Regions from separate parts of the Enterobacter sp. fkY84-1 genome, predicted to be linked through region 3. Evidence: predicted binding sites of a transcription regulator. Region 3 holds the regulator's gene; each other region holds the start of a gene.

The links. Region 3 encodes LexA, which represses DNA repair genes until DNA is damaged. Its sites were predicted from a motif close to TNCTGTATGTACATACAGNA; they were not measured.
Region 1: a site for LexA is predicted at 4,535-4,554, ahead of ACEPLT_RS07140 (DNA translocase FtsK 4TM domain-containing protein). Genes of this name have one in related genera too.
Region 2: a site for LexA is predicted at 2,360-2,379, ahead of sulA (SOS-induced cell division inhibitor SulA). Genes of this name have one in related genera too.
Region 4: a site for LexA is predicted at 4,126-4,145, ahead of sbmC (DNA gyrase inhibitor SbmC). Genes of this name have one in related genera too.

Annotation. Positions count from the first base shown of each region.
Region 1 is NZ_CP169393.1:1,516,662-1,524,219, forward strand. Features, by position in the region: gene cydC (heme ABC transporter ATP-binding protein/permease CydC) at 1-608, opposite strand, end outside; gene cydD (heme ABC transporter permease/ATP-binding protein CydD) at 608-2,374, opposite strand; gene trxB (thioredoxin-disulfide reductase) at 2,489-3,457, opposite strand; gene lrp (leucine-responsive transcriptional regulator Lrp) at 4,002-4,496, shown strand; gene ACEPLT_RS07140 (DNA translocase FtsK 4TM domain-containing protein) at 4,632-7,558, shown strand, end outside.
Region 2 is NZ_CP169393.1:1,594,402-1,601,959, forward strand. Features, by position in the region: gene matP (macrodomain Ter protein MatP) at 1-355, shown strand, start outside; gene ompA (porin OmpA) at 420-1,475, opposite strand; gene sulA (SOS-induced cell division inhibitor SulA) at 1,830-2,339, opposite strand; gene ACEPLT_RS07430 (TfoX/Sxy family DNA transformation protein) at 2,557-3,183, shown strand; gene yccS (YccS family putative transporter) at 3,140-5,302, opposite strand; gene ACEPLT_RS07440 (YccF domain-containing protein) at 5,322-5,768, opposite strand; gene helD (DNA helicase IV) at 5,892-7,558, shown strand, end outside.
Region 3 is NZ_CP169393.1:305,722-313,279, reverse strand. Features, by position in the region: gene ACEPLT_RS01430 (cupin domain-containing protein) at 1-165, opposite strand, end outside; gene zur (zinc uptake transcriptional repressor Zur) at 281-793, shown strand; gene ACEPLT_RS01420 (CsbD family protein) at 863-1,072, opposite strand; gene dinF (MATE family efflux transporter DinF) at 1,193-2,530, opposite strand; gene lexA (transcriptional repressor LexA) at 2,594-3,202, opposite strand; gene ACEPLT_RS01405 (diacylglycerol kinase) at 3,311-3,679, opposite strand; gene plsB (glycerol-3-phosphate 1-O-acyltransferase PlsB) at 3,834-6,254, shown strand; gene gntU (gluconate transporter) at 6,359-7,558, opposite strand, start outside.
Region 4 is NZ_CP169393.1:3,018,127-3,025,684, reverse strand. Features, by position in the region: gene plaP (putrescine/proton symporter PlaP) at 1-1,117, shown strand, start outside; gene sbcB (exodeoxyribonuclease I) at 1,240-2,676, opposite strand; gene dacD (serine-type D-Ala-D-Ala carboxypeptidase DacD) at 2,875-4,041, shown strand; gene sbmC (DNA gyrase inhibitor SbmC) at 4,161-4,634, shown strand; gene ACEPLT_RS14530 (FUSC family protein) at 4,727-5,785, shown strand; gene ACEPLT_RS14525 (DUF496 family protein) at 5,944-6,279, shown strand; gene ACEPLT_RS14520 (gamma-glutamylcyclotransferase family protein) at 6,327-6,662, opposite strand; tRNA gene ACEPLT_RS14515 (tRNA-Asn) at 6,716-6,791, opposite strand; gene emmdR (multidrug efflux MATE transporter EmmdR) at 6,954-7,558, shown strand, end outside.

The sequences.
Region 1 (7,558 bases), 1.2 Mb from region 3:
AGCTGCTGGCGGTAGTCCCCGCGCAGGCGCGTCAGGTTTTCCCCGGTGGATTTCCCGGCGCGGTAAAACAGCGGCGGCAGAACGATAAGCGTCAGCAGCATGATCCCGCCCAGCGTCAGCGCAACGGGAACATCCAGAACAGACAGCCCCAGCGTGACCACCACAATCACCACAAACGCGCCCACGATAGGGGAAATCACGCGCAGGTAAAGGTGATCCAGCGTGTCAACGTCCGCCACCACGCGGTTAAGCAACTCGCCCTGACGAAAACGCGCCAGCCCGGCAGGGGAGAGGGGCAGCAGTTTGCTGAAGGTATAGATACGCAGGTGCTGCAGTACGCGGAAAGTGGCGTCGTGGCTGACCAGCCGTTCGAAATAGCGCCCGGCAGTACGGGTGATAGCGGTACCGCGAACCCCGGCGGCCGGAAGCATATAGTTGAAGCTGTATAATCCGGCGAACCCCGCGACGGCCGAGGCCGACAGGAACCAGCCGGAAAGCGTGAGCAGGCCGATGCTGGCGAGCAGCGTGACAATCGCCAGCACAATCCCCAGCGTCAGCATCCATTTGTGGCGTTTATAGAGCGCAAGATAAGGCAGCAGAGCGCGCATTAGATATCCTCCTGACGGTTTGCCAGCAGGGTCGCAAATGGCCCCTGGGCGGCAACGAGAGAGGCGTAGTCGCCTTGCTCAACAATACGGCCGTTTTCCATGACCCAGATCTGGTCCCAGTCGGCAATCCCTTCCAGCTGGTGGGTGACCATCAGGGTGGTTTGCTGCAGGGAGGCGGCGTTAAGCGCTTCCATTACGCGCTGCTCGCTGTGTGCGTCAAGGCTGGCTGCGGGCTCGTCCAGGAGCATGAGCTGGCATGGGTTAAGCAGCGCGCGGGCAACGGCCACACGCTGCGCCTGCCCGACCGACAGCCCGGCGGACTGGTCGCCGACTACGGTATCCACCCCTTGCGGCAGCAGCGGCAGAAATTCGCTGACCCAGGCGCGGTCGAGAACCGATTGCAGCTCATCTTCACGCGCGTCCGGGCGCGCCAGAAGCACGTTTTCGCGCAGCGTCGCGGCGGGAAGCTGCGGGTTTTGGCCTACCCAGCTGAGCTGTTTACGCCAGGCGTCAGGATCAAGGTTGCGCAGTTCGGTTTTGTTGATTCGCAGTGAACCCGTGTAGGCCATAAAACCGGATAGCGCGTTCAGCAGAGAACTTTTCCCGGAACCGCTGATGCCGACAAGCACCACGCGTTGTCCGGCAGGTAAGGTAAAGTTCAGCGGACCGGCGAGCACTTTGCCTTCGGGCGACAGAATGGAAAAGTCCTGCGCTTCAATGGTCACGGAGTCTTTAGCATTCAGCGTTACATCACCGCGCTCCGGGTGGGCCAGCGGCGTTTCCAGGAACGTTTTCAGGCTATCGGCGGCGCCAACCGCCTGGGCTTTGGCGTGATAGAAGGTCCCCAGATCGCGAAGCGGCTGGAAAAACTCCGGCGCCAGGATCAGCGCCAGGAACCCGGCGGAAAGGGTCACCGCCGTGCCGTAATGGCCGAAATCCAGCGCGCCGAGGTAGGAGAAGCCGAAGTAGACCGCCACGAGGGCAATCGACAGTGAGGTGAAGAATTCCAGTACGCCGGAGGACAGGAAGGCGAGGCGTAACACTTCCATGGTGCGCTGACGGAAGTCCTGCGACGCCAGGCGAATATTTTCAGTTTCTGCTTCACCGCGGCCAAAAATGCGTAACGTCTCCATGCCGCGCAGGCGATCGAGAAAATGACCGCTCAAGCGACCCAGTGCCAGGAAGTTTCGGCGGTTGGCATCCGCGGCCCCCATCCCGACCAGCGCCATAAAAAGCGGGATCAGCGGGGCGGTGCCCAGCAGAATTAGCGCTGCCATCCAGTTCACCGGGAAAATGGCGATCACGATCAGCAGCGGAACGAAGACGGCAAGGGCCATCTGCGGCAGATAGCGCGCGTAGTAGTCATGCATATCGTCAATCTGCTCAAGGATCAGCGTCGCCCAGCTACCGGCCGGTTTACCCTGGATCCACGCGGGCCCGGCTTCCTGAAGCCTGTCGAGCACCTGACGGCGGATCTCGTAGCGGATGTGCTGTCCGGCGTGAAAACCGACGCGCTCACGCAGCCACACCACCCAGGCGCGCAGGATAAAAATCAGGATCAGGACAATAAAGGGCAGCAGGAGCGCTTCGCGGGGAATGTTCTCCATGATCATGTGATTAAGAATGCGGGCCAGCAGCCATGCCTGGGCAACAATCAACAGACCGCTGATGAAACCCAAAATACGGGAAATCGTAAGCCAGCGGCGGGAAAGAACGCTTTGCTGTTTCAGCCAGCGTGTTAACTCTTGTTGACGGGTTTTTTCCATTGCGTACTTTGCAGGTGACGTTATTAGAAGTTGGGCAGCGCAATGTTACAACGGGGAGACAATAAAGGCGACTTATCGCCGCCTTTATTTACGTTTGTTACTGACTTGTAAAGATTATTTACCTTGTTCAGCCAGTCCATCGAGGTAGCGTTCAGCATCCAGCGCGGCCATACAGCCGGTGCCCGCAGAGGTGATCGCCTGACGGTAAATATGGTCCATCACGTCGCCGGCCGCGAATACGCCCGGGATGCTGGTTTGAGTCGCATTACCGTGAATGCCGGACTGCACTTTGATGTAGCCGTTTTCCAGCTCCAGTTGGCCTTCGAAGATTGCGGTGTTCGGGCTGTGGCCGATAGCCACGAACAGACCCGCCACTTCCAGCGTTTCGACGTTATCGGTGTTCTGGGTATCACGGATACGCAGACCGGCAACGCCCATCTGGTCGCCCGTCACCTCTTCCAGGGTGCGGTTGGTGTGCAGCACGATGTTGCCGCTTGCCACTTTGTCCATCAGGCGTTTGATCAGGATCTTCTCCGCGCGGAAGGTCTCGCGACGGTGGATCAGGTGCACTTCAGAGGCAATGTTGGCCAGATAAAGCGCTTCTTCCACCGCGGTGTTACCGCCGCCGATAACCGCGACTTTCTGGTTGCGATAGAAGAAACCGTCGCAGGTGGCGCAGGCAGAAACCCCGCGGCCTTTAAACGCTTCTTCGGATGGCAGACCGAGATAACGGGCAGAGGCGCCGGTAGCGATGATCAGCGCGTCACAGGTGTATTCACCGCTGTCACCCGTCAGGCGGAACGGACGGTTCTGCAGGTCGACCTTGTTGATGTGATCGAACAGAATTTCGGTTTCGAATTTAGCGGCATGCTCGTGCATGCGCTCCATCAGCAGCGGCCCGGTCAGGTCGTTCGGGTCCCCTGGCCAGTTTTCCACTTCGGTGGTGGTGGTCAGCTGACCGCCTTTTTCCATGCCGGTGATGAGTACCGGGTGCAGGTTAGCGCGTGCAGCGTAGACCGCCGCGGTATATCCCGCAGGTCCAGAACCAAGGATTAGCAGCTTACTGTGTTTGGCCGTGCCCATGAGATCCCCATTGTTGTTGGCAGACATTTGGCTGGATTGTAGGGAATTTGTTGCCGTAAAAAAAGAGCGCAGCAATTTTGATATCAATCTGTGTAATAGCCGTGGACGATGAATCGCGCGCGATAACATCACGCTTTCTTAAGAAAACCGGTCGTTTATAAGGCAATAAAATGAGGATTAATACCCTGTCGTAATGAATATCCGGCATGTTGTACTAAAAAACGATGTTTTGCTTTGACAATCCCCTGCGCTTTTGCGAAAACATTCAAGGAAGAAAAAAAACCGCGTTAACCGTATGCCGCATAGGCATGCACGTAAATGCCATTTTTACCGGGTCAGTGAAATCTACGCATGGCGTGGACAGACGCCATACGTGATGTCGGTGACAGCCTTCAGGCAACGGTCTTCTTACCAACAGAACCCGAATCCGCATCGCGTCTAATACAAAACCAGGCGATGTGATGACTAACGGGTACAGGCTCTGAACAGTGATGTGCACAGGGTCCAGGCAGGAGTAGGGAAGGAATACAGAGAGACAATAATAATGGTAGATAGCAAGAAGCGCCCTGGCAAAGATCTCGACCGTATCGATCGTAACATTCTGAATGAATTGCAAAAGGATGGGCGTATTTCCAACGTCGAGCTTTCAAAACGTGTGGGACTTTCCCCGACGCCGTGCCTTGAGCGTGTGCGCCGACTGGAAAGACAGGGTTTTATTCAGGGCTATACGGCTCTGCTGAACCCGCATTATCTGGATGCCTCACTTCTGGTATTTGTTGAGATTACTCTGAATCGTGGTGCGCCGGATGTGTTTGAGCAATTTAACGCCGCTGTACAAAAACTTGAAGAAATTCAAGAGTGTCATCTGGTGTCCGGTGATTTCGACTACCTGTTGAAAACCCGTGTGCCTGATATGTCCGCCTACCGTAAGCTGCTGGGGGAAACCCTGTTGCGTCTGCCGGGCGTGAACGACACCCGTACTTATGTGGTAATGGAAGAGGTCAAACAGAGCAATCGTCTGGTTATTAAGACGCGCTAACACGGAACAGGTGCAAAATCAGCGTAGTTTGATTACACTCCTGTTAATCCATACAGCAACAGTGCCGGGGAGTCCCGGCGCTGTTGTCCGTTTTAGCAAACAGGCAGGATATGCCTGATACCTGGAGAGCCTTTCTTGAGCCAGGAATACACTGAAGACAAAGAAGTCACACTATCGAAGCTAAGCAGCGGACGTCGTCTCCTCGAGGCTTTGCTGATTGTTATTGCCCTTTTTGCCGTCTGGCTGATGGCAGCCTTACTCAGTTTCAACCCCTCTGATCCCAGCTGGTCACAAACTGCATGGCATGAGCCTATCCATAATTTAGGCGGTGTCCCCGGTGCCTGGCTTGCGGACACGCTGTTTTTCATTTTCGGTGTGATGGCCTACACCCTTCCCGTCATTATCATTGGCGGATGCTGGTTTGCGTGGCGTCATCGTCAGAACGATGATTACATCGACTATTTCGCCGTCTCGCTGCGCCTGATTGGCGCGCTGGCGCTGATTCTCACTTCCTGCGGGCTGGCAGCGATCAATGCGGATGATATCTGGTACTTCGCCTCTGGCGGGGTAATCGGCAGCTTATTAAGTTCCGCGCTTCAGCCGATGCTGCACAGCAGCGGCGGCACGCTGGCACTGCTGTGCATCTGGGCCGCCGGGCTGACGCTGTTTACCGGCTGGTCCTGGGTGAGCATTGCCGAGAAAATTGGCAGCTTTATCCTCACCATTCTGACCTTCGCCAGTAACCGTACCCGTCGTGACGATACGTGGGTGGATGAAGACGAATACGAAGATGAAGAGGAAGACGACGCGCCTGTGCAGCGTCGCGAGTCTCGTCGTGCCCGAATTCTGCGCGGTGCGCTGGCGCGTCGCCAGCGTGTTGCTGAGAAATTTGCCAACCCGCTGGGCCGTAAAACCGATGCGGCGCTCTTCTCCGGTAAACGCATGGATGAAGACGAGCAGGTTGAGTACCGTGCAGCAGGGACCGCCGTCGATCCTGATGATGTGCTTTTTTCCGGTAGCCGTGCCACGCCGGGTGACTTCGACGAATACGATCCACTGTTGAACGGCCACTCGGTTACCGAGCCGGTTGCGGCTGCCGCCGCCGCGACGACCGCTGCGCAGGCGTATGCCGCGCCTGTCGACGCCGTGATGCCATCCGCGCCGGTCCCGCCGCCGGAATCCGTTATTCAGCAACCTCAGGTTGAGTGGCAAACTGCGCCGGGTGTTCATACGCCGGAGCCCGTTATTGCGCCTGAACCTGAAAGCTACATCCCCGTGCAGCAGGAACAGTGGCAGCAGCCTTATCAGCCGCCGCAGCCTGAGTATGCACCGCAGCAATATCAGCAGCCAGTGTCCCAGCCTTATCAGGAGTACGTGCCTGAACCTGTTGAACCTGTGCAGCCTTACGTTGCACCGCAGCCTGAACCTGAGCCTGAAATCGTGGAAGAGGTGAAGCCTGCGCGTCCACCGCTGTACTATTTCGAAGAAGTCGAAGAGCGCCGTGCGCGTGAACGCGAACAGCTGGCCGCCTGGTATCAGCCTGTGCCTGAACCGGTGCAGGAGCCGGTGACGAAGGCGCCTTCTGTTTCTGTTCCGCCGGTCGACCCGACGCCTGCTGTAGCACCCGTAGCGGAAGGCGTTAAGCAGGCTACTGCGGCCGCAGCAGCGGCGGCACCGGTCTTTAGCCTGGCAACAGGGGGCGCACCGCGTCCTCAGGTGAAAGAGGGGATTGGTCCGCAACTGCCTCGTCCTAACCGCGTCCGCGTGCCAACCCGCCGTGAGCTTGCTTCTTATGGCATCAAGCTGCCTTCCCAGCGCATGGCTGAAGAAAAAGCGCGCGAGTCTGAGTACGACGATGATGCTGATGAAATGCAGCAGGACGAGCTGGCCCGCCAGTTCGCTGCGCAGCAGAATCAGCGCTACGGTCAAGACTATCAGCACGACGAACCTGCGCTGGAAGACGAAGATGATGCGGCAGAAGCCGAATTAGCGCGCCAGTTTGCGGCAACGCAGCAGCAGCGTTACTCCGGTGAACAGCCGGCAGGGGCAAATCCATTCTCGCTGTCGGACTTTGAATTCTCGCCGATGAAAGATCTGGTGGATGATGGCCCAAGCGAGCCTTTATTTACCCCGAGCGTGATGCCGGAAGCTGAGCCTGTGCGCCAGCCGTCACCATCGACTTACGCACAGCAACCTGTTCAACAGCCGTATGTGCAACCACAGCAGCCGCAGCAACAGCAGTTCCAGCAGCCTGCGCCACAGCCGCAGGAGAGCCTGATTCACCCGCTGCTGATGCGTAACGGTGACAGCCGTCCGCTGCAGCGTCCAAGCACGCCGCTGCCGTCGCTGGATCTGCTGACGCCGCCGCCAGCTGAAGTCGAGCCGGTTGATACGTTTGCGCTGGAGCAGATGGCCCGTCTGGTTGAAGCCCGTCTGGCTGACTTCCGTATCAAGGCGGACGTGGTGAACTACTCGCCGGGTCCTGTGATCACCCGTTTTGAACTGAACCTGGCGCCGGGCGTAAAAGCCGCGCGTATTTCCAACCTGTCCCGCGACCTGGCGCGTTCGCTGTCAACCGTTGCGGTGCGCGTGGTGGAAGTGATACCGGGCAAACCGTACGTTGGTCTTGAGCTGCCGAACAAGAAACGTCAGACCGTCTACCTGCGTGAAGTGCTGGATAACACCAAGTTCCGTGATAACCCATCCCCACTGACCGTGGTGCTGGGTAAAGATATCGCTGGCGATCCGGTGGTGGCAGACCTCGCAAAAATGCCTCACCTGCTGGTCGCGGGTACCACCGGTTCCGGTAAGTCCGTCGGTGTGAACGCCATGATCCTCAGCATGCTCTATAAAGCGCAGCCGGAAGATGTGCGTTTCATCATGATCGACCCGAAAATGCTCGAACTGTCGGTCTATGAAGGTATTCCACATCTGCTGACTGAAGTGGTCACCGACATGAAAGACGCCGCCAACGCCCTGCGCTGGAGCGTGAATGAGATGGAACGCCGCTACAAGCTGATGTCTGCGCTCGGCGTGCGTAACCTGGCCGGCTATAACGAGAA
Region 2 (7,558 bases), 1.3 Mb from region 3:
AGCCAGCGCTGCGCAAGAAGCCGTGGATATTTTGCTGACCCTCGAAAACGAACCGGTACAGGTCAACGGCTGGATTGAGAAACACATTAATCCTGCGTTGTTAAACCGGATGAAGCAAACTATCCGCGCGCGACGCAAACGGCATTTTAATGCTGAGCACCAGCACACTCGCAAAAAATCAATCGACCTGGAATTTGTTGTCTGGCAGCGCCTGGCCGGGCTGGCACAACGACGGGGTAAAACGCTGTCGGAAACCATCGTGCAGTTGATTGAGGATGCAGAACATAAAGAGAAGTACGCCAACCAGATGTCGACACTGAAGAATGACCTTCAGGCGCTGTTGGGTAAAAAGTAGTTTTTTACTTTTCTTCAGACAATAAAAAACCCCGCATTGCGGGGTTTTTTTATAAGACGATAACTTATGCCGCTGGCTGAGTTACAACGTCTTTGATGCCTTTAACTTCGATCTCTACGCGACGATCTGGAGCCAGGCAGTCGATCAGTGCAGCGCGAGCTTTCACGTTGTCACAGGTGTTGCCAGTAACTGGGTTAGCTTCGCCCATACCACGTGGGGAGATCTTGTTAGCTGGGATACCTTTAGAGATCAGGTAATCAACAACAGACTGAGCACGTTTCTCAGACAGTTTCTGGTTGTAAGCGTCAGAACCGATGCGGTCGGTGAAGCCCAGAACCACTACAGAACCGTCTTTAGGATCCAGGTTGCTCAGCTGGGTGTACAACTGATCCAGTGCCTGCTGGCCTTCTGGTTTCAGAGTCGCTTTGTTGAAGTTGAACAGAACGTCAGACTTCAGAGTGAAGTGCTTGGTCTGTACTTCTGGAGCTGGAGCCGGCGCTGGAGCAACAACTGGAGCTGCTTCTTCCTGCTGGCCGAAACGGTAGGAAACACCTACGCTCAGCATGCCGTTGTCTGGACGAACACCAACGGTGTTGCCGTCGCCGATGTTGTTAACCCACTGGTATTCCAGACGGGTAGCGATGTCACGGGTCATAGCCCACTCAACGCCACCAGCGAATACTGGGGAAACACCGGTGTCATGGTCGTCGCCAGCGATGCTGTTGCTGGAGTCAGCGCGCCATACCATGCCGCCCAGACGGGTGTACACGTCCAGATCGTCAGTTACTGGGTAACCCAGTTTAGCGGTCAGCTGAACGCCCTGTGCTTTGAAAGCGCCGTTTACGGTGTCGCCTTTGTATGGCATACGACCTAACCAGTCGTAACCCATTTCAAAACCAACATACGGGTTAACCTGATAGCCACCGAACGCACCTGCACCAAGCTGGCTCTCGTGAGTTGGGCCATCATTGTTCAGGCTGCTGTTGTACCAGCCGGTGTCGTGGAACTGAGACCAGCCCAGTTTACCACCTGCATACCAGGTATTATCTTTCGGAGCGGCCTGCGCTACGGTAGCGAAGCCAGCCAGTGCCACTGCAATCGCGATAGCTGTCTTTTTCATTTTTTGCGCCTCGTTATCATCCAAAATTCGCCATGAAAGTCTCAAGAGAGAATCACGGTTAAATCCTTCACCGGGGGGCGTGGTCAAATATAAATCTACCGATATCTTCGGCTTAGGCCGAGCACCCCTGGCGATGTAAAGTCTACAACGTAGCTGAAAACTTACAAGTGTGAAGTCCGTCAGGCATATGAAAAAAAAAGTTCCGTATACCGATTATTTAACATTTTTTGAGCGAATTTTGTGCAATAAAATTAAGGAGAACCGCACCAGACAAGCCTTGCCGCAATTTTAAGGCCGGGAACTAAAATCCCATCTTGCGGTCAAAAAAAATTCCAGGAAAAATCTTAATTTCACTCAATGATACAAATTTGAGTGAATTTTTAGCCCAGAAAGTTGTCCTCTGCGGTAAGAATCCGATCGAACCGGACGCATAATGAACCCGATCGCATTCCCTTCTTCAGCGGCTTCAGTCAGTCGGAAATGTTCCTCTTCCGTCAATTCTTCCGGTAACCAGCCAATCACCACGCTGTAATTTCCTGTGCGTAACGCGCGAATCATCGACTCAACGGTATCGCAAGGCGGAAGTTGATTAATCTGCATGACCTTGGTCAGCGGAAGGCCTGCGGATTGAACCCACTCGCGACTCAGCTTTTGCTGAGGCGTGAGCCAAAGCTGCCAGCGCGATTGCTGACCGAGCTGTTGTAATAATGGCAGTAAAAGAAGTTGCGTTAACAAGGGCTGGTCTTCACGATAAACCACTTCACTGATAAGCCCTGTGGAAACACGCTCGACGGAATTCTGCGCGACATTGCCTGCAGCAGAAGAGAGAGAGGTTGCGCGATTTGCATAGCCTGAAGTGTGCATATTCATTCCAGCCCTGTAGTTACTGTATGGATATACAGTAACCCCTGTATGCCCAAAGATCAACCTCATTTTCGGAAAGCGACTCGCAAAATTCATTCAATCTTGATGCCCCTCGAAAAATCATCTTGCTCAACGACGATAAGTTGCCTATTTTCCTGCTAACGGATCCGCTAGTAAGAAATTTCGTTGTTAGCCTATGATTTTGAAGGGAAATATCATGAAAAAGATATCTTATGAACGGATTTATAAATCCCAGGAATACCTCTCTCCGTTGGGCGAGATTCATCATCGCGCGCTGTTTGGCGGTTACACCCTGGCAGTGGATGATGCGGTCTTTGCCATGGTGTCCGATGGCGAACTTTACCTTCGCGCGTGTGAAGAGAGTGCAAAATACTGTGTAAAAAATGCTTCCTCCTTCTTGACGTTGATGAAGCGAGGCCGCCCGGTACTGCTCAACTATTATCGTGTGGATGACGGATTATGGCAGGACAGGGAGCGGTTGCTTCAGCTCTCCTCGTTTGCACTCAGTGCGGCAAGGAAAGAGCGCTACCAGCGTCATCAACGAACCCGTCTTAAGGATCTGCCGAACCTGACCTTTCAGCTTGAAGTTTTGCTCTTTGAAGCCGGTATCACCAATGAAGAAACGCTGCGGGCGCTGGGCGCCAGAGCGAGCTGGCTGAAGATGCGGGCAAAGAATAAAGCACTCAGTATAAAAGTCCTCTTTGCGCTGGAAGGGGCTATCGAAGGGCTGCATGAGGCGGCGCTCCCGGCAGGTATCCGCCGGGAACTGACGGAGTGGTTTAATGCGCTGCCTGAGCCGCAGGAGAGTCGTTCCTCCAGGTAGCGATGTGCTGTTGCAGACGGCAAATTTCAGGCAGCAGAGCGATCAGCAGGCCTATCTGCTGAAGAACCAGCGGCGCTTTGCTGTCGTTTCCCGGGTCAAGATGCGCAATGCGTTGAGCCAGTTCATCCAGAGCCTGTCGAACGCGCGGTTCATCGGCCGGGCGGTGATGAAGCGCATCATCGACATAGCAGACGGCGTCATCGAGGAGGTTGAGAACCGCCGGGTTAGTGAGCTTTTCGCGGTGGGCCCCCAGCGTCGAAATATAGCTGGTGAAGGTATGGTTCAGGCAGAGCAGGCGGAACGCTGTCTCACGAATCTTAGCCGTGGCGCGCGGCTCCGTTGACATGTTAGAGACCACGGAGGCCAGTTCAGCATCACTGTTGTGCGCGTCGCGACGTGCTATCCGGTAAGCCAGACGGTTATCGCGGCCCTGGTGGTACTGCTCCAGAATTGCGTCAAGGTAACGACAGTTGGCATTCATCGCCCTGTCTACCACGCGCGGCAAATTGCGAAAACGCCAGTCCGGCCAGATAAAGCTGACCGCGGCCCAGGCAATCGCGCAGCCAATCAGCGTATCAATCACGCGTGGCAGGGCGACTTCAAACCCTTCACCCAGCAGATTAAAGCAGAGCAGCACCAGCAGCGTGATGAACATGGTGGCATGGGCGTACTGCACGTTGCGAAACGCGAAAAACAGCACGCCGGTGATCACGATCAGAATCAGTTGCCCTTCGACGGAAGGCACGAAATAAAGCACCGGCAGGCCGATTGCGACGCCGACCAGCGTGCCGATAATGCGCAGCGCAAGACGGTGTCGGGTGGCGTTATAGTTCGGCTGGCAGACGAACAGGCTGGTCAGCAGGATCCAGTAGCCATGATGCAGCCCGGTTATCTGGATAAAGGCATACCCCACGCACAGCACCAGCGACATTCTCACCGCGTGGCGGAAGAGAGCCGACTCCGGGGTAAAGTTGCGGCTCAGGCGTAGCCACATATCGCTAAAACTGTGCACGCTGTCATCAGCAAGCTGATTGTCGACCTCACTGCCCGGAAGCGCCATCGCCTGCTCGGACTCGATGGTCGCCAGCTGAGCATCAATTGCCCGCAGGTTGTTGAGCAGAAAGCCCAGCGCTTTGATGTGTTCCGGTGACGTTCCGCTGGCCTGAACGCGGTCGAGCGCTGCGTCCAGATGGCTAAATACGCGTTCAAAACGTGGGTCATGCTGATAGGGTGTGCGCAGCAGAATGGAGCGCGAGAGCTGCTGGCACGCCTGGGACTGCATGGAGAGCAGGCGCTGGAAGCGGAACATCACGTCGCTGTAGCGGAACTTCTCGCGCAGGGCGGCATACTGGACGTGCGAGGAGCTGGCGCGTTCATGAATGTCCTGGGCGGCAAAATAGTAGTGTAAGGTTCTTCGCGTTCCGCGCTGACCACGATCGCCGCGCAGACGGGTCAGCAGAGAGGCTTTTGTCTGGTTAAGGGTGGCGACCAGTTGACCATTTGCCAGCGCCAGATCGTAGAGCGGCGCCTGGCTTTCTTCCTCGATATCCGGGTCGAACAGCCGGGATTTCAGTTCAAGATAGTGGGCTAGCTGCTCAAAGCTGCGGGCAAGGTTGTCCTGCAGAGGACGAACAGGGAAGATCAGATGACCGGTTAAGGTCAGCAGGTTATACCAGATGGCGCCGAGCAACAGCAGAACCGGCTGCTGGTACCACTGGTCGTAGAGGGATGCGCCCAGCATGGTATAGATGGCGATCAGCAGGGCGCCAAAAGCGATAGTGGCATAGCGCTGCCCGAGGCCGCCCAGCAAAATAAACCCGCTGGTTGAGAGCGTCAGACCCAGGGCAAACAGCCAGGGCCAGGGGAAAAGTAACTCAACGGACGCTGACGCAATAAAAAAGCAGACGAGCGTGATGACCAGGTTGCGTAAACGCCCGGCCAGACGATCGTCCAGGTCCGCCAGCGCCCCGGCCACGACGCCCAGCGTGAGCGGGATGGTGAGCTTGACGTCATTCAGCCACCAGGGCAGGGCAACCGTGCCGCAAAGTGCGATAAATATCCTGACGTTATAAAGCCAGGTGCTGTTCCAGGTATAACGGCGAAGCAGTGGGCTTAGCATAAACGCGGCCAGTCCTTAGTTACTGAAAACGACGACGCGCATTGGCTTCACGCGCCGCCTGGGCCACTTCGACCGGAACAACCCTGCGCCCGACGGGCCAAAGAGCGATAGCGGCGATCTTAAAGTTCGCGATCCCCACCGGAATACCAATAATCGTGATGCACTGCGCAATACCCGCAAAAATATGCATGATGCAGAGCCACCAGCCGAAGAAAATCAGCCACAGAATGTTAAGCAGGGTACCCCCCGTATTCATCAGGGCGTTTTTGCTCTCCGGATTCAGCTCGTCAACGTGGATGGCTTCATTCCCGTAGGGGACGAAGGAGAGTTTTGTGATTTCCCAGCAGGAACGGGTCAGGGGGAGCGTGAAAATCAGGACGATGCTCACCAGCGTGGCAAAAAGCCAGGAAAGGGTGGTGGCAAAACCGCCCAGCACAAAATTCAACACATTCAGAACGGTACGCATAAACCCTCACTTCCTTTCGATAAAATTAACGCCCAATGATTGTAACGTTTTTTTAGGCTGGAGCACCTTAAAACTGGCAGTTACACTGTCAGGTAAATTATCTCTTCGTGGATTTGGCGGAACATGGAACTGAAAGCAACGTCGTTAGGCAAACGTCTGGCGCAACACCCTTACGACCGGGTGGTTCTCCTTAATGCCGGGGTAAAAGTCTCTGGAGAACGCCACGAATACCTTATTCCGTTTAATCAGCTTCTGGCTATCCACTGCAAACGCGGGCTGGTGTGGGGCGAACTCGAGTTCGTACTGCCTGACGATAAAGTCGTGCGTCTTCACGGCACCGAGTGGGCAGAAACCCAGCGTTTCCATCATCACCTGAACGCGCTCTGGCAGCAGTGGAGTCAGGATATGAGCGTGATTGCCGCCGGAGTGCTTCAAAAGGTGCTGGACGATATCGCGCAAAGCAACGCGCAGCATTCGTGGCTCACCCGTCAGCAGACCGCCGGGTTGCAGCAAAAGATCCGGCAGGCACTCTCGGCGCTGCCGTTATCCGTGGCGCGTCTTGAGGAGTTTGACAATTGTCGCGACGCCTGGCGCCAGTGCCAGGCCTGGCTGAATGATAAGGATAAAAGCCGACTCGCCCATAATCAGGCCTGGACGGACGCCATGCTCACCCAATACGCCGACTTTTTCAGTACGGTGGAGTCTTCTCCGCTTAATCCGGCTCAGGCGCGCGCGGTGGTCAACGGCGAGCAGTCGCTGCTGGTGCTGGCGGGGGCCGGTAGCGGTAAAACGTCGGTGCTGGTTGCGCGTGCCGGCTGGCTGCTGACGACCGGGGAAGCGGTCGCCGATCAAATTCTGCTTCTGGCCTTTGGCCGCAAGGCGGCCCAGGAGATGGACGAACGGATCCAGGAACGTCTGCATACCCGGGATATCACGGCCAGAACCTTCCATGCCCTTGCCCTGCATATTATTCAGCAGGGCAGTAAAAAAGTGCCTGCTATCAGTAAGCTGGAAAACGACGCGCAGGCGCGCCTGGCGCTGTTTATCAAAACGTGGCGCCAGCAGTGCAGTGAGAAAAAGGCGCAGGCGAAAGGGTGGCGCCAGTGGCTCGAGGAGGAGCTCAACTGGGACGTGCCGGAGGGCAGCTTCTGGCAGGATGACAAACTGGCGCGTCGGCTGGGTTCACGGCTTGACCGCTGGGTCAGCCTGATGCGAATGCACGGCGGAACGCAGGCAGAGATGATTGAAAGCGCGCCGGAGGCGATCCGCGATCTGTTTTCGAAGCGGGTCAAGCTGATGGCGCCGCTGCTGAAGGCCTGGAAAACCGCGCTGAAAGCGGAAAATGCCGTCGATTTTTCCGGCCTAATCCACCAGGCCATCATCATTCTGGAGAAGGGGCGCTTTGTCAGCCCGTGGAAACATATTCTGGTGGATGAGTTCCAGGACATCTCTCCGCAGCGCGCAGCCCTGCTTTCGGCGCTACGGGCGCAAAATAAGCATACTTCGCTGTTTGCGGTGGGTGACGACTGGCAGGCCATCTATCGCTTCAGCGGGGCGCAGCTTTCGCTGACGACCGCATTCCATCACTATTTTGGCGAAGGCGATCGCAGCGATCTGGACACCACCTACCGCTTCAATTCACGAATTGGTGAAATCGCCAACCGCTTTATCCAGCAGAACCCGCATCAGCTGGCAAAGCCGCTCAATAGCCTGCGGGCAGGGGATAAAAAAGCTGTGACCCTGCTGGCGGAAGACCAGCTGGAACCGCTGCTGGACAAGCTCAGCGGCTA
Region 3 (7,558 bases):
TCTGCGCCCAGGCGGCAGGCGCTCATGATGGATGCCAATACGCCCGAGCCCAAGCTTGCGAGCCAGCGGTGCGCCAATGGAAAACAGCTCATCGCTGTCGGGGTAGGTCGAGTCATCCGCGCCTTCCACGTCGCGCCAGTGTCGAATGCAGTCAGGTCTTTTCATTCTGGTTCTCCCGGTTTTCGATGGGTCAGGTATAGCACAGACTGGCGGATCTCGGTGTTTTTAGCAGAACATGATAAAGTGAAGGTTTTCCGTCCTATAACATCCGGGGTGCTACATGGATAAGTCCACAAAAGAGCTGTTAGCGCAGGCCGAAAAGCTGTGTGCGCAACGCAATGTGCGCCTGACTCCGCAGCGCCTTGAAGTATTACGTCTGATGAGCCTGCAGCAGGGTGCCATCAGCGCCTACGATCTGCTGGATCTCCTCCGCGAAAGCGAGCCGCAGGCAAAGCCGCCGACGGTCTATCGCGCGCTGGATTTCCTGCTTGAACAAGGGTTCGTGCACAAGGTGGAATCCACCAACAGCTATGTGCTATGCCATCTGTTCGATCAGCCCACCCACACATCGGCGATGTTTATCTGTGACCGCTGCGGCGTGGTGAAAGAAGAGGCTGCGGAAGGCGTGGAAGATATTATGCATACGCTGGCAGCGAAAATGGGCTTTGCCCTGCGTCATAACGTGATTGAAGCGCACGGGCTCTGTTCCGCGTGCGTGGAGGTGGAAGCCTGTCGCCATCAGGACGCGTGTCAGCACGACCACTCTATCCTGGTGAAGAAAAAGCCGCGTTAGCGTCAAAAGCAAAGGCGGCTCATGGCCGCCCTCAGGGTGTACTTCCTTGTACTTTCGGGTGTAGCCCGGTTACCAGCGGTAGTCGTTGCGTTTTTCCCAGTCGCCCACTTCTTTTTCCGCCTGGTCTTTTGCGTAGCCGTAACGCTCCTGGATTTTACCGACAAGCTGATCGCGTTTACCTTCGATAACGGTCATGTCGTCATCCGTCAGCTTACCCCACTGTTCTTTCGCTTTACCTTTGAACTGCTTCCAGTTGCCGCCGATTTCGTCTTTATTCATCATCGTGTCCTCTTCGTTAAGCGTCGGGTCGTAACGTCCGTTACGTTCTTTTCTGCTGGACGTGATAATTATTGTAGTTAAGGATTCCGTGGTTAATTTCATATTCGGAATCTTTAACCGTCACGATATATCGGAGCGCGAGGGAAACCAGGTATTGTTTTGCCAGTGCCGGTGCCAGATAAACGCCAGCGATAACCCGCGCAGCGAGAGGAAGACGGCCAGGGCCAGCCACAGGCCATGATTACCCAGCCAGGGGAGCGTCAGCAGCGTCAGGCCAAATCCGGCCGCCGCGACAGCCATACTGTTGCGCATTTCGGCTCCGCGCGTCGCCCCAATAAACATGCCGTCCAGCAGATAACACCAGACGCCAACCACCGGTAAGACGACTTGCCAGATCAGATAGTGGCTCGCCAGCTCGCGCAGCGCAGGGAGAGAGGTAAGCAATGCAACGATTTGCTCACCGAAGCAGGCGTAAACCAGACCAAAGGCCAGCGCCACCAGCCCCGACTGACGGCAGGCAGCCCGCCACACCTCCCGAAGCTGCCCGCTTTCGCGCGCGCCGTACGCCTGCCCGGAATGCGCTTCAACCGCGTAGGCAAATCCGTCCAACGCATAGGCGGTAAAGGTCAGAAGCGTCATCAATACCGCATTCACCGCAACGATTTCCGGCCCCAGTCGAGCCCCGAAAACCGTCAGCGCACCAAAGCAGAGCTGAAGAAGAAGCGAGCGCAACATGATGTCACGGTTGAGCGCCAGCAGCTTACGGATATTGCCGCGCCATGCGGTTTTGAGCAGCGCCAGGGAGATCCCGCGCATGGCCAGCACACGCCGGACCATCCACAAGCCAATGATAAAGGTCCCGTATTCGGCAATCGCCGTCGCCAGCGCCGCGCCCTGCACGTTCATATGCAGACCCATGACCAGCCAGACGTCCAGAACAATGTTGAGCAGATTACCCACCACCAGCAAAATCACGGGCGCGCGGGCGTACTGCACGCCCAGTAGCCACCCCAGCAGAACCAGGTTTGCCAGCGAGGCGGGTGCGCTGAGCCAGCGGATTTCCAGGAACCGTCGCGCCTGCGCCAGTACCGCTTCGCTGCCACCGACGATATGAAGCGCAAGATCGATCAGGGGGGCCCGCAATACAACGATTAACGCACCCGCGCCAAGCGCGAGGATCAGCGGCTGCACCAGTGCGCGCGCCAGACGCAGCGGATCTTTCGCGCCATAAGCCTGTGCGGTAAGACCGGTGGTACTCATGCGCAAAAAGAGCAGCAGCATAAACAGGAAGCTGGTTGCCGTCGCGCCAATCGCCACGCCGCCAAGATAAACCGGTGAATCAAGATGGCCTATAACGGCAGTATCAACCAGCCCCAGCAAGGGCACGGTAATATTGGAGAAAATCATCGGCAGAGCAAGACGCCACAATGCCTTATCGGATGCCGTCAGCAGTGACATGAAAGATACCGGGAGTGGGGAATGAATCAGGCTACAGCGGTGCCATAGCCTGTCAGGAAGAGATTACAGCCATTCACCGTTGCGAATCACGCCTACCGCCAGACCTTCAATAGAGAAGCTCTGTTCGCGGAGGTCGACCACAATCGGGGTGAACTCGCTGTTTTCGGGCAGCAACTGAACAGTGTTACCCTGCTTTTTCAGACGCTTAACGGTCACTTCGTCATCAATGCGTGCGACCACGACCTGGCCGTTTCGCACGTCCTGGGTTTTATGCACCGCAAGCAGATCGCCATCAAGAATGCCGATGTCTTTCATCGACATGCCGCTGACGCGCAGCAGGAAATCAGCGCTCGGTTTGAACATGCCGGGATCGACCTGGTAGTGACCTTCAATATGCTGTTGTGCCAGCAGCGGCTCACCTGCAGCAACGCGGCCTATCAGCGGAATGCCCGTCTCTTCTTCCACCAGCAGGCGGATACCACGCGACGCGCCTGACACAATCTCAATCACACCCTTACGCGCCAGCGCTTTCAGGTGTTCCTCGGCAGCATTCGGAGAACGGAAGCCCAGACGCTGCGCGATTTCCGCACGCGTGGGTGGCATACCCGTCTGGCCGATATGATCCCGAATGAGATCAAACACCTCTTGCTGCCTGGTCGTTAACGCTTTCATTCCGCCCCCTGGGTGTATATACAGTTATGCTGTGAGTATATACAGTCAAAGGCGATTTTGGAACCAAAAACTGCACAAAAAACCAGGGACTTAATTATTCCTCGAGGCTCATCGGAAATGTGACCAAAGCAGGGTGACCCAGGTGATAACGGCAGTGATAATCGCCAGCAACACGGCAGCAGAGCCCATGTCTTTTGCACGGCCAGAAAGCTCATGGAAATCGGAACCAATGCGATCAACAACGGCCTCAATAGCGCTATTAAGAATTTCCACTATCATCACCAGAAGTACGGAACCGATAAGCAGTACGCGGGTAATCGCATCAACATCAAGGAAACAGGCGACGATCACCGCGATGATTGCGGCGACGCCCTCCTGGCGAAAAGCGGCTTCGTTGACCCATGCGGCACGGAAACCTTTCCATGAATAGCCGGCGGCTTTGATGATACGCGTTAACCCAGTGGTATTATTGGCCATTAAAAGAACCTTTTTTAAAAAAGAGCGTCATTAACATGAGGCGGAGCGCGTTTCGCTACAGCCTGAAGTATGACGGGTAACAACAGAAATTTTGCGCGCTTTCTGTTATCCTTGCGCCGCAATTGCATTATTAACCAGAGGCTTTACATCGTTTATGTCCGGCTGGCCACGAATTTACTACAAATTACTTAATTTACCATTAAGCATCCTGGTAAAAAGCAAGTCTATCCCAGCAGAACCCGCGCTGGAACTGGGGCTCGATACGTCGCGCCCCATTATGTACGTTTTGCCTTATAACTCGAAGGCAGACTTACTGACGCTTCGCGCCCAGTGTCTGGCGCATGACTTACCTGACCCGCTTGAACCGCTGGAAGTTGACGGTACGCTGCTCCCGCGCTACGTCTTCATCCACGGCGGGCCGCGCGTGTTTACCTATTACACGCCGAAAGAAGAGTCCATCAAGCTGTTCCATGACTATCTCGATCTGCACCGCAGCAACCCCGATCTGGATGTGCAGATGGTGCCGGTATCGGTGATGTTTGGTCGTCGTCCGGGTCGTGAAAAAGGCGAAGAGAATCCGCCGCTGCGCATGCTTAACGGCATCCAGAAGTTCTTCGCGGTCTCCTGGCTGGGACGCGACAGCTTCGTGCGCTTCTCCCCTTCCGTTTCGCTGCGTCGCATGGCGGACGAGCACGGCACCGACAAGATCATCGCGCAAAAACTGGCGCGCGTGGCGCGTATGCACTTCGCCCGTCAGCGCCTGGCGGCCGTAGGGCCACGCCTCCCGGCGCGTCAGGACCTGTTCAACAAGCTATTGGCTTCAAAAGCGATTGCCCGCGCCGTTGAAGATGAAGCGCGCAGCAAGAAAATTTCGCATGAGAAAGCTCAGCAGAACGCCATTGCGCTGATGGAAGAGATCGCAGCGAACTTCTCTTACGAGATGATTCGCCTGTCCGATCGTATTCTCGGCTTTACCTGGAACCGCCTGTATCAGGGTATCAACGTCCATAACGCCGAGCGCGTGCGTCAGCTGGCGCACGATGGCCATGAGATTGTCTATGTCCCCTGCCACCGCAGCCACATGGACTACCTGCTCCTTTCCTACGTGCTCTATCACCAGGGGCTGGTGCCACCGCACATCGCAGCCGGTATCAACCTGAACTTCTGGCCCGCGGGCCCGATTTTCCGCCGCCTGGGCGCGTTCTTTATTCGTCGTACCTTCAAGGGCAACAAGCTCTACTCCACCGTGTTCCGCGAGTATCTGGGCGAGCTGTTCAGCCGCGGCTATTCCGTGGAGTACTTCGTGGAGGGCGGTCGTTCCCGTACCGGTCGTCTGCTCGATCCGAAGACCGGCACGCTGTCGATGACCATCCAGGCCATGCTGCGCGGAGGTACCCGTCCGATCACGCTGGTGCCTATCTACATCGGCTACGAGCACGTGATGGAAGTGGGCACGTACGCGAAAGAGCTGCGTGGCGCGACCAAAGAGAAAGAGAGCCTGCCGCAGATGCTGCGCGGCTTGAGCAAGCTGCGCAATCTCGGTCAGGGCTACGTGAACTTCGGCGAGCCGATGCCGCTGATGACCTACCTGAACCATCACGTGCCGGAGTGGCGCGAGTCCATCGATCCTATCGAAGCGGTGCGTCCGGCCTGGCTAACGCCAACGGTTAACGGCATCGCGTCCGAGCTGATGGTGCGCATTAACAACGCCGGTGCGGCTAACGCCATGAACCTCTGCTGTACGGCGCTGCTGGCTTCACGTCAGCGCTCGCTGACCCGTGAACAGCTCACGGAGCAGCTGGATTGCTATCTGGACATGATGCGTAACGTGCCGTATTCGGTTGACTCGACCGTGCCTTCTGCAACCGCCAGTGAACTTATCGATCACGCGTTGCAGATGAACAAGTTTGAAGTGGAGAAGGACACGATCGGCGACATCATCATTCTGCCGCGCGAGCAGGCGGTGCTGATGACCTACTACCGCAACAACATCACGCATATGCTGATGCTGCCGTCGCTCATGGCCGCCATTATTACCCAGCATCGTCATATCTCCCGTCAGGAGCTATTGCGCCATCTTGAGACCATCTATCCAATGCTGAAAGCGGAGCTGTTCCTGCGCTGGAGTAAGGATGAGCTGGCGACAGAACTGGATAAGATGACGGAAGAGATGCGTCGCCAGGGGCTGATTACCCTGAACAACGACGAGCTGCACATCAATCCGTCACGCTCCCGCACCCTGCAGCTGCTGGCGGCCGGTGCGCGCGAAACGCTGCAGCGCTACGCCATCACGTTCTGGCTGCTGAGCGCGAACCCGTCCATCAACCGCGGTACGCTGGAGAAAGAGAGCCGGACGCTGGCCCAGCGCCTGTCCGTTCTGCACGGTATTAACGCCCCTGAATTCTTCGACAAAGCGGTCTTCAGTTCTCTGGTGCTGACGCTGCGCGATGAAGGCTTCATCAGCGATACGGGTGATGCCGAGCCGGAAGAGACGTTGAAGGTGTACCAGATGCTGGCGGAGCTGATTACCTCGGACGTGCGCTTGACGATTGAGAGCGCCACGCAGGGTGAGTAACACAATGCCGGGTTATGGCCCGGCCTGATGCCCTGGATAATAAAAAGGCCCGGTAAGCGCTGACGCTACCGGGCCTTATTTTTAGCCTTGTTAAATCACCGCATTTAGCTGAGCAGCGTAAAGGCAATCATCCCGACAATTGCACCCGTCGTGCCGAGGATAGTTTCCATCAGCGTCCAGGTTTTCAGGGTTTGCGCTTCGGTGGCGCCGGTAAACTTACCGAACAGCCAGAAGCCGGCGTCGTTAACGTGAGAGACCACAATCGAACCGCCCGCGATACAGATAGAGAGCGCGGCCATCTGGGCACCGGAGTAGTTCAGCTGTTCAATCACCGGCATCACCAGACCCACGGCGGTTAAACACGCCACGGTGGCGGAACCCTGGATGATACGTACCGCCGCAGCCAGCACAAAGCAGGTGACCGCAATCGGCAGGCCCATCCCGGTCAGCGCTTCGCCCAGAGCCGGGCCCACGCCGGAATCCACCAGCACCTGCTTGAACACGCCGCCTGCACCGATCACCAGCAGGATAATCCCCGCAGGCTGCAGCGCCGCACCGCAGATCTCCATCACCCGGTCTTTTGGCATCCCCTGACGCATCGCCAGGCCGTAAATCGCCACCAGGCACGCCACCAGGATCGCCGTGAACGGATGACCAATGAACTCAAACCATTCGTAGGCGGTAGAACCGACCGGCACAAAGCGCGCGGCGATGGTTTTCAGGCCCACCAGCACTAGCGGCAGCAGGATCAGCGACAGGCTGAAGCCGAAGGATGGCATTTTGCCCTCGCCCAGGTGCGGCTCGGTAATGTCGTCCGGAATGTGCAGCTCAACGTAACGGCTGATGAAGTTGCCCCACAGCGGACCGGCGATAATCATCCCCGGGATTGCCGCGCACAGGCCAATCAGGATCATCCAGCCAAAGTCGGCGTGCATCTGGGAGGCCAGCAGCATCGGGGCAGGCCCCGGCAGCAGAAACGCTGCGGCTGCCGCCACGCCCGCAAACAGCGGAATGACCAGCTTCACGAGGTTAGTACCGGTATGGCGCGCCATGGAGAAGGCGACGCTTATCAGCAGCACAACGGCCACTTCGAAGAACAGCGGCAGCGCGCAAATCAGACCGGCCAGACCAATCGCGTAATGCGCACGACTGTGGCCGAAGGATTTCAGCATCTTAACGGCAATCTGGTCGACCGCGCCCGTCTCGTGCAAAATCTTGCCAAACATCGCGCCCAGCGCGACCACAATCGCCAGGAAGCCCAGCGTACCGCCCATCCCTTTTTCCATTGTCGCGGCGATCTTGTC
Region 4 (7,558 bases), 2.0 Mb from region 3:
CGCCTACACCTATGCCCAGAAATCCATCAGCCCGACGGTTGGCTTTATGGTGGGCTGGTCTTCGCTGCTCGACTATCTGTTCGCGCCGATGATCAACATTCTGCTGGCAAAAATCTATTTTGAAGCGCTGGTGCCGTCGATTCCCTCGTGGATGTTCGTCGTGGCGCTGGTGGCCTTTATGACGGCCTTTAACTTGCGCAGCATCAAGTCTGTCGCCAACTTTAACTCCGTTATCGTTGTGCTTCAGGTTGTGCTGATTGCGGTTATTCTTGGCATGGTGATTTACGGCGTATTCCACGGCGAAGGCGCGGGCACCCTGGCGAGCAGCAAGCCGTTCTGGTCTGGTGATGCGCATGTGATCCCGATGATTACCGGGGCAACCATTCTGTGCTTCTCCTTTACCGGTTTTGACGGGATCAGCAACCTGTCTGAAGAAACCAAAGATGCAGAGCGCGTAATTCCTCGTGCCATCTTCCTGACGGCGCTGATTGGCGGTCTGATCTTTATTTTCTCGACCTATTTCCTGCAGCTGTACTTCCCGGATATCTCTCGTTTCAAGGATCCGGATGCGTCTCAGCCGGAAATTATGCTGTACGTGGCAGGTAAAGCGTTCCAGGTCGGCGCGCTGATCTTCTCCACCATCACCGTACTGGCGTCCGGTATGGCCGCGCATGCAGGCGTTGCGCGTCTGATGTACGTAATGGGCCGCGATGGCGTATTCCCGAAAAGCTTCTTCGGCTACGTGCATCCAACCTGGCGTACCCCGGCGATGAACATTATCCTGGTCGGTGCGATCGCGCTTCTGGCGATTAACTTTGACCTGGTGATGGCAACGGCGCTGATTAACTTCGGTGCGCTGGTGGCGTTCACCTTTGTTAACCTGTCGGTTATCTCTCAGTTCTGGATCCGTGAAAAGCGTAACAAGACGCTGAAAGATCACTTCCAGTATCTGTTCCTGCCGATGTGCGGTGCCCTGACCGTGGGCGCGCTGTGGGTTAACCTGGAAGAGAGCTCGATGGTGCTTGGCCTGATTTGGGCGGGTATCGGTCTGGTTTACCTGGCCTGCGTCACGAAGAGCTTCCGTAACCCGGTTCCGCAGTACGAAGACGTCGCGTAAGACTGTGTCGGGTGGCGGCTATGCCTTACCCGACCTACATACCCCGTAGGCCCGCGTAAGCGCCGCCCCACCGGGCAAAAAAAAGCCGGAGACATCGCCTCCGGCTTTTTTATACCCATCGATCAAACTATCTCTTGCGCGTACTGGAACAGGGATTTCAGCAGCGCCTGTTTCTCAGCATTCCCTTCATACTGGCCGTAAAGCATCTCCAGCTCCTGTGCATAGCTGTGCAGGTACTCTGGCGTAAACACGTTGCGACGATGCTGCAGCCAGCGTTCCTGCTCGGCTTCATCCAGCGTGCCGGGGTAATTACGCGCGCGGTAGTTAAACATCAGCTTTTCGATGCGCTTATCGGCGAAGGTGATATCCAGCGCCGGTAAGTTGCGCGGCTCTGTTTGCAGAACGATATTCATGGCCGCGCGATCGGCATCGCTGAAGAAACCGTTATAGAGTTGGGCGTCCACGTTTTCAGACGGCACGAACGGCTCGGCTTCAGCAAAAATGGCCACGACTTTCTCGCGCACCTGCGGATTTTCACGCAGCACTTTGAGATTATCGAGGCAGTGCTGGCGGTTAATGCCCAGCCTGTCAGCATCTTCCGGGCGCAGCGTATTCGCCTGCGCCAGGACCGGACATTTATTGATATGCACCAGTTTGACCGGCACCGCCGGCAGATCGCCAAGCTCGTTTTTCGGGGTATAAAGCCGTTCGCGTAGGGTATCGCTGTCGAGTTCGAGCAGCGGTGAAATATCGCCCGCCAGGTCCACCATGATGACCGCATTACGGTTGTCCGGATGCCAGGCCAGCGGCGCAACCCAGCTGGTATTGCCGCGCCAGGCGCCAAACATGCCGGAAATATGCACCAGAGGTTTCATCTGCGGTACGTCGATAAGGGTCATAAGCTTCTGCTTGCTGCGATGGCTCAGCAGATACTCAAACAGCCGGGGCTGTGCGCTTTTCACCAGCTTTGCCATGGCAATGGTGGCATAGACGTCCGCCATCGCGTCGTGGGCATTGCTGTGCTCGATACCGTTGGCGCGCGTCAGGTGTTCCAGCCGGAAGCTTGTCAGACCTTCCTCATTTTCCGGCCAGTGAATGCCTTCAGGACGCAGGGCGTAGCAGGCGCGCATGATGTCGAGTAAATCCCAGCGCGAATTGCGGTTCTGCCAGCTCCAGGCATAGGGATCGTAGAAGTTGCGATAGAAGATGTTGCGCGTCACTTCGTCATCGAAGCGGATGTTGTTGTAACCGACCACGCAGGTATTGGGAACGGTAAACAGGTCGTGGATGCGTCGGGCGAATTCTGCCTCGTTAACGCCTTTTTCCCGCGCTTCCTGCGGGGTGATCCCGGTGACCATCACCGCGCCGGGCTGCGGCAGGTAATCATCCGCCGGCTTGCAGTAAAAGACCTCAGGCTCGCCGATGATGTTGAATTCGTCGTCGGTACGGATGGCGGCAAACTGCGCCGGTCGGTCCAGCGCCGGATGCGTGCCAAAGGTTTCGTAGTCGTGGAACAAAAAAGTCGGGCGAGCGGCAGAGTCAGACACCAGTAATACCATCCTGTTAAAAAATGACGTCACTATGGTAAACGATCGTGCGGGTCAGACCGAATAAAAAGCACCGCCGCGTCGCAAATTTGCGCGCCAGCTTCAGAGAAAAATCTGCGTTCTGTCACATTTTTTTGCAATTAAGCCAGGTAACGACATCAGAACTCCCGTAAAAAGGTCATCGATTTTTAATGACCTGAGGATATACCGTTGAAACGCCGTCTGTTTATTGCTGTTTCTTTACTCGCTTCGAGTGTCTCATCTGCTTTTGCGGCCGAACCACTGGATTTTTCGCCGCAGCCTCCGGCCATTCAGGCTGGCTCCTGGGTGCTGATGGATTACACGACTGGTCAGATTTTAACGGCGGGCAACGAACATCAACAACGTAATCCGGCGAGCCTGACCAAGCTGATGACGGGTTATGTGGTGGATCGGGCCATTGATAGCCACCGCATTACCCCGGATGACATCGTCACCGTAGGGCGTGATGCCTGGGCAAAAGGGAACCCGGTGTTTGACGGTTCATCGCTGATGTTCCTGAAGGAGGGCGATCGCGTCACCGTGCGCGATCTGAGCCGCGGCCTGATTGTCGATTCCGGCAACGACGCCTGCGTGGCGCTGGCCGATCACGTGGCGGGCGGGCAGCCGCAGTTCGTGAAGATGATGAACGACTATGTGCAGAAGCTGAACCTGCGTGATACCCACTTCGAAACCGTCCACGGGCTGGACGCGCCTGGCCAGCATAGCTCGGCGTATGACCTGGCCGTTCTCTCCCGGGCCATTATCCACGGTGAGCCCGAGTTTTATCATATGTACAGCGAAAAGAGCCTGACCTGGAACGGAATCACCCAGCAGAACCGTAACGGCCTGCTGTGGGATAAGACCATGAACGTAGACGGGCTGAAAACGGGGCATACCTCGGGGGCCGGCTTTAACCTGATTGCATCCGCCGTTGACGGTCAGCGTCGTTTGATTGCCGTTGTAATGGGAGCGGACAGCCCGAAAGGGCGTGAGGACCAGGCCCGAAAACTGCTGCACTGGGGGCAGCAGAATTTCGATACGGTGCAGATCCTGCATAACGGAAAAAAAGTGGGAACGGAGCGCATCTGGTACGGCGACAAGGAGCAGGTAAAACTGGGCACCGACCAGGACTTCTGGCTGGCCTTGCCGAAAGCGGAGGTGCCCAACATCAAAGCCAAATACGTGCTGGATAAAAAAGAGCTGGAAGCGCCGATTGCCGCGCATCAGCGTGTCGGGGAGATCCAGCTTTACGATCGCGACAAGGTGGTAGCCCACTGGCCGCTGGTCACGCTGGAAGCCGTTGATAAAGGCGGCCTGTTCTCTCGTCTGAGCGATTATCTGCATCACACGCTTTAACCGCCGATGAGCAGACTGGCAGGGTTGCGAGTCTGCTCACATAATAAATACTCCTCGTTTGCTGATAATGATAATCCAGTTTTATAGTGTATAAATATACAGTAATAAACGGAGGCAGCATGGACTACAGCATTACGCAGCAACAGAAACGTAAGATTGCCGGTTTTCATTTGGTCGGTCCGTGGGAACACACGGTAAAACAGGGCTTTGAACAGCTGGTCATGTGGGTCGACGGGCGTCACATTGAGCCCCTGGAGTGGGTGGCGGTCTACTACGATAACCCGGATGAAGTCCCGGCCGAAAAACTGCGCTGCGATACGGCCGTTACCGTACCGGACGATTTTGTGATCCCGGAAAACAGCGAAGGCGTCATGATGACGGAAATCGCGGGAGGGGATTATGCCGTGGCGACGGCGCGTGTGGAAAACTACGACTTTGCCACGCCGTGGTATCAGTTCTTCAATTCCCTGCTGCAGGACAATACGTATCAGATGGCGCTCAAACCCTGCTTCGAGCGCTACCTGAATGACGGCAACGCGGACGGCTACTGGGATATTGAAATGTATATCGCGGTAGAGCACAAACCGGTTTAGGCCTGCTGAATAAAGGGTTTTTCAGCCGGGACCGTTCCGCCCGGCTGAAAACACAGTACAATTGTGATTTGCCGTGTAGCTGGAGAGCGGGTGTGCGTCCCGACAAATCATTAACCCCTTTTGAAATTCGGTTGTATAAACACTACCGTGTGGTGCACGGGTGTCGCATCGCGCTGGCATTCGTATTGACGTTTGTCCTGGTCCGCTTGCTGGAGGTTCCGGAAGGGACGTGGCCGCTGATCACGCTGGTGGTGGTGATGGGGCCCATCTCGTTTTGGGGCAACGTTGTCCCGCGCGCCTTCGAGCGTATTGGCGGGACCGTGTTAGGTTCGGCCCTGGGGCTAATCGCCCTGAAGCTGGAACTTATCTCGTTTCCGGTCATGCTGATATGGTGCGGTGCCGCCATGTTCTTGTGCGGCTGGCTGGCGTTGGGTAAGCGTCCTTATCAGGCGCTGCTGATTGGTATCACGCTTGCGGTGGTGGTCGGCGCACCCGCCGGGGATATGACCACGGCGCTGTGGCGAAGCGGGGATGTCATTCTGGGTTCACTGCTCGCCATGCTGTTTACCGGCATCTGGCCGCAGCGGGCTTTTCTGCACTGGCGTATCCAGATGGCCAACTATGTCACCGCGTTTAACCGCGTCTATCAGGCCGGTTTTTCCCCTAATCTGGTTGAACGCCCCCGGCTGGAAAAGCATCTGCAAACCATCCTCAACGACGTGGTCAAAATGCGCGGCCTGATCACGCCCGCCAGCAAAGAGACCCATATTCAGAAAGCGATTTTCGAAGCCATCCAGACGGTAAGCCGCAACCTGGTGTGCATGCTTGAACTGCAAATCAACGCGCACTGGGCCTCTCGCCCGAGCCATCTGTTGATGCTTAACGCGCAGACCCTCAAAGAGACCCAGCAGATGACGCAGCAAACGCTGTTGACCATCGCTCATGCGCTCTACGAAGGTAACCCGCAGCCGATACTGGCAAACAGCGAGCGGCTGAATGAGATCGTTGCGGAGCTGAAGCAGTTAATCAATGAGCGGCAGGGCGATAACGTGGCGGAAACGCCCATTCATGGCTATGTCTGGCTGAGTATGGAACTGGCGCGACAGCTTGAGCTGCTATCGCATCTGATTTGTCGGGCGCTGCGCAAATAAAACGCGGATGTGACGCCTGCTGCTTCGATTCAGCAGCAATTGGGGTTATGATAGGTTTAAACGATATACTCATTGTCATTCGCAGCCGCTGTCAGTAAGGTTATTGTTACAACGGTTGCTTTAACGAATCCGAATCTCACATTATCAGGGGTGTAAAAATGGAAACTACCAAGCCTTCGTTCCAGGATGTTCTGGAATTCGTCCGCCTGTTCCGCCGCAAAAACAAGCTGCAGCGTGAAATCCAGGACGTTGAGAAGAAGATCCGTGACAACCAGAAACGTGTTCTGCTGCTCGACAACCTGAGCGACTACATCAAGCCAGGCATGAGCGTTGAAGCTATTCAGGGCATCATCGCCAGCATGAAGAGCGACTATGAAGACCGTGTTGATGATTACATCATCAAAAACGCTGAACTGTCCAAAGAGCGTCGTGACATCTCTAAAAAGCTGAAAGTGATGGGCGAAATCAAAAACGGCGAAGCAAAAAGCGAGTAATCGCAGCGAATCGTGAAAAAGGCTCTCTGGTGACAGAGAGCCTTTTTTTATGACTCAGAACGTGGCTGTAGCTGATAAATCCAGGCTTGAACCTGCTTGCCTTCAGTGGTGGTCACCGTGACCTCAACCCGGTCATAGCCGTCTTCAAACTCATCCAGCATTTGCCAGTGTGCGGAAAGGTTATCAGAGATAAACAGATAGCCTTCGACGCGCGGTCCATCGGAGTGGAGGACAATCCCGGGAAAGTCTGCCGCCGCACCCCAGCCGCGTTCGTAGAACGTACCGGAGACGAAACCGGCCAGCCATTCACCGCCGATGTTTTCAAGGATATGCGCATTAGAATGGCCCGGGCGCAGCGTGCCGTAGACAAACAGAGCGTTCATTTTCCCTCATCCGCAAAGCAAAAAGCCTGCTTTAAAAGCAGGCTTTTTAAATTTGGCTCCTCTGACTGGACTCGAACCAGTGACATACGGATTAACAGTCCGCCGTTCTACCGACTGAACTACAGAGGAATCGTTGTGGAGGCTTATCTTAGCGGCGAAAAAACTTTTGTCAAACCTGATCTTAGGGAAAATCGACTGATTGCTGATTCTGTCGTCAGTTTGTTGTAATTCCACACATCTTTTTTCAGGAAAATACTTTGCAGGATTAGCATTTCTCCCCCATCATTTGAAATGGAGTTTCAACTTTTCTCGCTAAGGTCCATTTTGAACGTCACTGCCTCCTTACGCCAGGCGATCGCGCGCACGCCATGGTATGCAAAACGTAAAAGCTATCGTGTCCTGTTCTGGCGTGAAATCACCCCTCTTGCTGTGCCTATCTTCCTGGAAAATACCTGCGTTCTGCTGATGGGGGTACTGAGCACCTTCCTGGTGAGCTGGCTGGGGAAAGAGGCGATGGCGGGGGTCGGGCTGGCGGACAGCTTTAACATGGTGGTGATGTCATTTTTTGCTGCCATCGATCTCGGGACGACGGTGGTGGTGGCTTTTAGCCTAGGCAAGCTCGATCCCAAACGTGCGCGCGAGGCAGCCCGCCAGTCGCTGATGATCATGACTGTCTTTTCGATTGTTCTGGCGGCGGTGATCCACTATTTCGGTAAAGAGATTATCGATTTTGTCGCCGGGGAAGCCACGAACGAGGTCAAAGACCTGGCGCTGACCTATCTGGAGATGACCGTCATCAGCTATCCGGCGGCGGCTATCGCGTTGATTGGCAGCGGCGCGCTGCGCGGGGCAGGTAACACCAAAATTCCGCTCCTGATCAACGGCGGAATGAATAT